Regions from separate parts of the Streptomyces sp. NPDC048734 genome, predicted to be linked through region 1. Evidence: riboswitches for the same ligand, from Rfam matches in the RefSeq annotation. Region 1 holds a riboswitch; the other holds the start of a gene.

Region 1 (3,835 bases):
GGTGTGGACGCGCCAGCGCGAGCTGGGCACCGTGCGCGACGAGCTGCCCGCGTACACGGCCGCCGGCTGGCTCGGCCCGGCCGAGCCGTACGCCCTCGGTTCGATGCGGGCCCGCAGGCTCGCCCGGCAGTACGCCCGACGGCACCTGGGCAGGCCGGCGGCGCGGGAGGTGGCGCGGTACGAGGCCTACGCCACGTCTCTCGCGTTCCTGCGGCACCGCGGGCGGCACGGACGGGGCGGCGCCGACTTCGTCGTACGGGAGAGGGAGTTGCTGAGCGAGCTGTGGCGGCGCAGGGAGGTGGCCCGGCCGGCGCTGGAGCACGCGTCCCGGCTGGCGGCCCCGGCGCCCCTGCCGGTCTACGGGATGTACGGCATGCACGGGGGGTACGGGTTCCCGCCCGGGGCGGCGCACCCGCCGCCCGGGCACTACGGGTATCCCGGGTACGTCTCCTCTCCGCCCACCGTGCCCCACCCACAGGCCTCGCCCGCTCCGTACGCCGCGCCGTACCCGTACACCCCCTCCGCCCCGTACCGGTCCTGAGAGGCGGGCCGGACGGGGCACCCGTGGTCCGGGGCCTGTCGTTTGGATCGTGCCGGGCTCGCGACGAGTACGAGTCGGCGCTGTCGACGAAGTTGCCGCCGGCGGCCGCGTAGGCGTCGAGGACGGCGAAGGAGGCCGCCTCGTCCGCGGTCCAGCCGAAGACGTTGCCGCCGAGGGCGAGCGGGAAGACCTCGAGGTCGGAGGAGCCGAGCTTGCGCAGGGAAGTCATGCCTGACGACAACGCCCTGGCCAAAGGCACGCATTCCGCGCCTTTGGCCAGGGCTCACGAACATCCGGGAAACATCCGGGCGTAGACCTCACCGACCCCCGTGACACTTCCCGGAAGACCTCGGGAGACCCGGCAGGGGTCCCGAGGGGACTCTCAGGGGCACCCGGCAGGAGTCCGGGGCACCCGGGGAGCATCTCCGGCGGCGGCTCAGAGGTTGAGTCCCTTGCCCCGGAGCCAGGCGGCCGGGTCGATGCCGGCGCTGCCGCCGCCGGGGTGGACCTCCATGTGGAGGTGGGCGCCGGTGACGTTGCCCGTGGCGCCGACGCGGCCGATGACGTCGCCGGTGGCGACCTTCTGGCCGACGCTGACGCTGATGGAGGACTGGTGGGCGTACCAGATCTCGGTGCCGTCCTCGAGGGTGAGCACGGTCTTGTACCCGTACGACCCCTCGTAGCCGGCGGAGGTGATGGTGCCGCTGTGCACGGCCTTGAGGAGCGTGCCGGTGGGGGCGGCGAAGTCGAGGCCGGTGTGGTACCCGGAGGACCAGTAGGCACCGGCCTGACCGAAGGTCGAGGTGATCGTGTACGAGGAGGTCGGCAGCGCGTACTGCTTGGCCAGTTCGGCGAGGCGCTCGGCCTCCGCCTTCTTGGCGGCTTCCTCGGCGGCCTTCTTCCTGGCGGCCTCGGCCTTGGCCGCGGCCTCCTTCTCGGCCTTGGCGGCGGCTTCGGCGGCGGCCTTGGCCGCGGCGGCCTCGGCGGCCTCCTGCGCCTTGGTCTCGACCTGGGTCTGCTGCGACTCGGCCTGCGCCATGATCCGGTTGCGCAGTGCCTCTCCGGCGTCGGCACCGCTGTCGGTGCTGTCGGCGGCGACGGCCTCGGTGCCGAAGGTGCCGAAGGCACTGAGCGCGGGCGTCGTCTCCTCGGGGGTGTCATCGTCGGAGATGAGGGAACCCACTGAGGGGAGGTCGGGCATGGAGATGGAGACCGGCGACTTGCCGGTGTTGGCGCTGGCCATGCCGGCGCCGCCGACGGCGGCTATGACGCCGACGCCGAGAACGGTGGAGCTGCGGGCGAGTCCGCCGCGCTGCTTGGCGACGCGGTGCTTGCCGCGCACCGGACGAACGGAATCCGCGGTGGGGTTCCATTCCTCCCAGGGGCCCTCGTCGGTGCGGTAGGTGCCGTAGCCGAAGGTCTGCTGGCCGGGCACGGCGGGGGCTTCTGGGGCAGGCCGGTTGGACGCCACGCGGGCGTACTCCTTTCCTTCCGTCGCCTACCGGGTTAGCTGACGGGTTCGGAGCGGGAAGGTCTCCTACGCGCGTATACCGGCCGTGACTGTACGGCGGCTTCCGCGCGATTCACCCCAAGTTGGTGGTTCCCCGGTTCCCTTGCGGGATTCGGCGCGTGCGCACGGAGCCGCCTCTTGTGACGGCTGGGACGACCGCGCTGCGTTATCGAACGTTAATAGACGGGGGGGCGGGATTCCAAGCCGTTCAGCTTGATCAACAACATTCATGGCCTGGACTTTCAGCCCATGACCGGTGAAAAACGGGCGAGTTGACCAGCCACCCGGACGGCACAGGGGTCACCGGGGTTTTGATGGTGACTCAGATGTCATGCGCAGGGCTCCGGGGCGTTCACCGTACGTGACGGGAAAGGTCGCCCTGACACACCGAGGGCCGGAATCCCATGATCAGGATTCCGGCCCTCGGCCTTGAGTAGCGGGGACAGGATTTGAACCTGCGACCTCTGGGTTATGAGCCCAGCGAGCTACCGAGCTGCTCCACCCCGCGTCGGTGTGACACCAGTCTACGCCATGCGGGGGACGCTCAGAACCACGGTCGGACCCGGGGGGACCGGTCAGGGGGTCCGGCGCAGCAGATGGCCGTTGGGCGCCTTCGCCTGCTCCTCGTACTCGGGAAGGACGACGACGTCCGCGCCCGCGGCGGCCAGCAGGCCGCTCCCGTCGGCGTCGGTGACGAAGGTGTCCGGCTCCCGCCAGGCCGTCACGACCCGGCGCACGCCCGCGTCGAGGATCAGGCGGGCGCACGGGGCCGGCCGGGAGGAGCGCCGGGCGCAGGGTTCCAGGCTGCTGTAGACGGTCGCGCCGGCCAGCCGGGGGTCGGCGGGGTCGGTCTTGGCGAGGGCCGCCTCCTCGGCGTGGACGACGGGGTCGCCGGCCTCGCGGGAGTGGCCGCGCGCCAGCTCCGTGCCGTCGGCCGCCACCACGACCGCGCCGACGCTGAACGCGGTCCGCGACGGCGGGCAGGCGGCGGCCAGCTCGCAGGCGAGGGCCAGCCAGTGCCGGTCGGCGGCTGCGGGCAGCGGCCCGGTGCCGGGTGCGGTGGGCTCGTACGACATGAGGACCACGTCCTCGATGCGCCGGGTCCCCACCAACCGCAGGCGCCCGCCCTGATAGCCGCCGGGGCCGAACAGCCGGGGCGCGCCCGGGTCGCCCACGAACAGGGGGGCCAGGACGAGCTGGAGTTCGTCGGCGAGGCCCTCCTGGAGGAGCTGGGTGTGGATCGTGCCGCCGCCCTCGACCATGAGGCGCCGTACGCCCCGCACGTCGTGGAGATGCTCCAGGAGCCGGCGCCAGTCGAGGCCGGGGCCCAGCGGGACGACGTCCGCCGCGAGGCCGAGGACGCCGGCGCGGTCCGCACCGGCGTCGGTCGTGAAGAGGACCTTCTCCCCGCCGGTGTGCCAGAACTGCGCCGCCGGGTCCAGCTCACCGGTCCCGCTGACCGTGATCTTGAGGGGGTACTCCGGTTTCCCGGCGGCCACCCGGGCGGCGCGGCGGGCGGGCGAGTTGACCAGCAGGCGCGGATTGTCGGCGCGGATCGTGCCGGCCCCGACCAGGATGGCGTCGACGGAGGCCCGCACCTCGTCGACCCGGTCGAAGTCGGCCGGGCCGGAGAGCAGCAGCCGGTCGGGGCCGGTGTCGTCGAGGTAGCCGTCGAGCGAGACGGCGGCGGACAGCAGGACGTACGGGTACGGCATCGGCGCGGTTCTCTCCGGGTTCGGTGGCGGTGGACGGACGGAGACGGGCCCCGGCGGCACGGCGGGGTT
Region 2 (3,835 bases), on a different contig from region 1:
CCAGGGAGCGCAGGTCCTCGCTGTTGCCGCGCCTGGCACGCTCCTGGCCCAGCCTGACGAGGCCGCGCAGCACCTTGAGGTGGGCCTCGGTGCGCCGCTGGGCGGCCCGGGCGGCGCCGAGCGGCTCCAGGAGCACGCGCATCTCCAGCAGGTCGGCGGCCTCCTGCTCGGTCGGTTCGGCGACGCACGCGCCCGCGTGCCGTCGCGTCACGACGAAACCCTCCGCCTCCAGCGTGCGCAGCGCCTCCCGGACGGGGACGCGCGAGACGCCGTAGCGGCGCGCGAGGAGTTCCTCGGTGAGGCGGCTGCCGCGCTCGTAGACACCCGCGACGATGTCGTCCCGGATGGCCGTGCACACCGAGTGCGCCGGAATACGCATGACGGACCTCCGCCTTAATCCCCGTGAAACGTCGACGATTGACGTGTGTTCCGTGACTCTATTGCAATCAGCGGGAATTTCCGATGGCGGGCCGGAATCCAGGGATATTTTTTGGACAGTACGGTCCCGGAAACGACGAAAGCCCCGGCCGTGCGGGCCGGGGCCGTACGATCTGTCGCCGTACGTCGTCAGATGTTCACGCCGTGCTTGCGGAGGTAGGCGGCCGGATCGATGTCCGAGCCGTACTCCACGCCGGTGCGGACCTCGAAGTGCAGATGCGGGCCGGTGACGTTGCCGGTGGCGCCGGACAGGGCGATGCGCTGCCCCGGGACCACCTTCTGCCCCACCGAGACGCCGATGGACGACAGGTGGGCGTACTGGGTGTACGTGCCGTCGCTCATCCGGATCACGACCTGGTTGCCGTAGGCGCCGCCCCAGCCGGCCTCGACGACGGTGCCGAGGCCCACCGCGTGCACGGGGGTGCCGCTGGCGGCGTGGAAGTCGATGCCGGTGTGGCTGCCGGAGGACCACAGCGAGCCGCCCGACCGGTAGCCGGTGGAGACGTGGGAGCCGCTGATCGGCGAGACGAAGGTGTTCAGGCGCTCGCGCTCGGCCGCGCGGGCGGCGCGCACCCGGGCCTCACGTTCCGCCTCGGCCTTCGCCGCGGCCCGGGCGGCGGCCTCCTTGCGCGCGGCCTCCGCCACGGCGGCCTGCTTCTGCGCGGCGGCCTGGTCGTCGATCCGCTCGGCGACCGTGTCGCCGATGGTGACGACCGGGACGAGGCCGGTCTGCCCGACGGCCTTCTCCGCGGCGAGGGCGGGGCTGGAGGCGACGGTGCCGATGACGCCGGTGGTGGTGAGCGCCGCGATGCCCGCCGCGCGGGCGGTGGTGCGCTTCATCCTGCTGGGACGACGGTGCTTCCCGGTGGCGCAAGTGGACGCCATGAAGTTGAGCGGTCCTTTCCTTCCCTCTCGCCTACCGGGTTAGCTGACGGGTTCGGAGCAGGAAGGTCTCCTACGGACCCCCTCGCGGCTCGCGCGGGCGTCCGATTCACCCCAGGGACTGTGTGGTTGGGTCCCCGGCTCCCCTGGCTCGCGCCGTGCGGGGACTCGGCGATGACTGTCCGGTGCCGCGGACGCGGCGCACTGCCTGACGAACAGCCCGGTCGAAACTAGACGCGGCGGCCGTCGATCCCCAAACAGAACGCGGCTTTTGTAGCGCATGCCACAGGGCAGACAGGCAGCCTTTCCCTCAATTCGGACATCAGGGAGCCCTGGTGACGCATCCGTCCACCAGGGCTCCTGTACGCGGCCTCACGGCCGCCGGTCCGCGTTCCTACTCCGCGGAGACGACCTTCACCTCACCGATGCCGAGGGCCTCGACCGGCGCCTTGATCGCGGCCGCGTCACCGACGAGGACCGTCACCAGGCGGTCCACCGGGAAGGCGCTCACGACCGCCGCCGTGGCCTCCACGGTGCCGGTCGCGGCGAGCTGCTGGTACAGCGTGGCCTGGTAGTCGTCCGGCAGGTGCTGCTCGACCTGGTCGGCCAGCGTGCCCGCCACGGCGGCGGCCGTCTCGTACTTCAGGGGCGCCACTCCGACGAGGTTCTGCACCGCGACGTCCCGCTCGGCGTCGGTCAGACCGCCCTCGGCGAGGGTGCGCAGCACCTTCCACAGGTCCTCCAGCGCGGGACCGGTGTTGGGAGTGTCGACCGAGCCGCTGATGGCGAGCATCGCCGCGCCCGAGCCGTCCGGCGCGGACCTGAGGACCTGGCCGAAGGAGCGCACGCCGTAGGTGTAGCCCTTCTCCTCGCGCAGGACGCGGTCCAGCCGGGAGGTGAGGGTGCCGCCCAGGCAGTACGTGCCGAGCACCTGCGCGGGCCACACGCGCGCGTGCCGGTCGGCGCCGATGCGGCCGATCAGCAGCTGCGTCTGGACGGCGCCGGGGCGGTCCACGATGACGACCCGTCCGGTGTCGTCCGCGGTCACCGGAGGCACCGGTCGCGGCTGGGCCGCGGACCCCGTCCAGGCGCCCAGGGTGTCGCCCAGGAGCGCGTCGAGGTCGACTCCGGTGAGATCGCCGACGACCACGGCGGTGGCCGTGGCGGGGCGGACGTGCTTCTCGTAGAAGGCGCGTACGGCGGCGGAGTCGATCTTCTCGACGGTCTCCGCGGTGCCCTGGCGCGGGCGCGACATGCGCGCGGTCGCCGGGAACAGCTCCTTGGAGAGCTCCTTGGCGGCGCGCCGGGAGGGGTTCGCCAGCTCGTGCGGGATCTCGTCCAGGCGGTTGCGGACGAGGCGCTCGACCTCGCTGTCGGCGAACGCGGGCGCCCGCAGGGCGTCGGCCACGAGACCGAGGGCCTTGGCCAGGCGGGAGGCCGGAACCTCCAGGCTGAGGCGGACGCCGGGATGGTCGGCGTGCGCGTCGAGGGTGGCGCCGCAGCGCTCCAGCTCGGCGGCGAACTCCTCGGCGGAGTGCTTGTCGGTGCCCTCGGAGAAGGCCCGCGCCATGATCGTGGCGACGCCGTCGAGGCCGGCCGGTTCCGCGTCCAGGGGCGCGTCGAGGATGACCTCGACGGCGACGACCTGCTGTCCGGGACGGTGGCAGTGCAGGACGGTCAGGCCGTTGTCGAGCGTCCCGCGCTCGGGGGCGGGGAACGCCCAGGGCCTGGCCTCGCCCGCGCGGGGCTGGGGGTGGAAGTCCATCGCGGCGAGCTCGGTCACTGGGCCGCCTCCTCGTTCTCGTCCTCGTCGGCGGTGTTCTCGGTGGGCTCGGTGGGCTCGTAGACCAGTACGGCGCGGTTGTCCGGGCGCAGGCGGGCCTGGGCGATCTCCCGGACCTCCTCCGCGGTGACGTCCAGCACGCGTTGGACGGCGGTCAGGGCGAGCTGCGGGTCACCGAACAGCACCGCGTACCGGCACAGTTCGTCGGCGCGGCCGGCGACCGTGCCGAGACGGTCCAGCCACTCGCGCTCCAACTGTGCCTGGGCGCGCTCCATCTCCTCGTCGGTGGGGCCTTCCTCCGCGAACCGGGCGAGCTCCTCGTCGATGGCCGTCTCGATGACGGGCACCTCGACGTCACCGGACGTCTTGACGTCCAGCCAGCCCAGGGAGGGCGCCCCGGCCAGGCGCAGCAGGCCGAAGCCGGCGGCCACGGCCGTACGGTCACGGCGGACCAGGCGGTTGTAGAGGCGGGAGGACTCGCCGCCGCCGAGCACGGTGAGCGCCAGGTCGACCGCGTCGCACGCGCGTGTGCCGTCCTGCGGCAGACGGTAGGCGGCCATCAGGGCGCGGGCCGGGACCTCCTCCTCCACGACCTCGCGCAGCTGCTCGCCGATGACGTCGGGCAGGGAGCCGTCACGGGGCCGGGGCTTGCCGTCGTGGGCGGGGATGGAGCCGAAGTACTTCTCGATCCAGGCGAGCGTCTGCTCCGGGTCGATGTCGCCGACGACCGAC

What was found. A riboswitch is a leader RNA that binds a small molecule or an ion and turns the genes downstream of it on or off. The one in region 1 is predicted to bind cyclic di-AMP.
Positions count from the first base shown of each region.
Region 2: another riboswitch for cyclic di-AMP. It lies ahead of ACGFQC_RS16655 (M23 family metallopeptidase); the one in region 1 lies ahead of ACGFQC_RS12350 (M23 family metallopeptidase).

Region 1 is NZ_JBICUZ010000003.1:726,606-730,440, reverse strand. Features, by position in the region: gene ACGFQC_RS12360 (PrsW family intramembrane metalloprotease) at 1-541, shown strand, start outside; partial or broken gene ACGFQC_RS12355 (aldo/keto reductase) at 603-770, opposite strand; gene ACGFQC_RS12350 (M23 family metallopeptidase) at 978-2,012, opposite strand; cyclic di-AMP (ydaO/yuaA leader) riboswitch at 2,020-2,179, opposite strand; tRNA gene ACGFQC_RS12345 (tRNA-Met) at 2,486-2,559, opposite strand; gene ACGFQC_RS12340 (dihydrofolate reductase family protein) at 2,627-3,766, opposite strand.
Region 2 is NZ_JBICUZ010000005.1:387,825-391,659, forward strand. Features, by position in the region: gene ACGFQC_RS16650 (GntR family transcriptional regulator) at 1-379, opposite strand, end outside; gene ACGFQC_RS16655 (M23 family metallopeptidase) at 568-1,323, opposite strand; cyclic di-AMP (ydaO/yuaA leader) riboswitch at 1,337-1,504, opposite strand; gene ACGFQC_RS16660 (pitrilysin family protein) at 1,715-3,103, opposite strand; gene ACGFQC_RS16665 (pitrilysin family protein) at 3,100-3,835, opposite strand, start outside.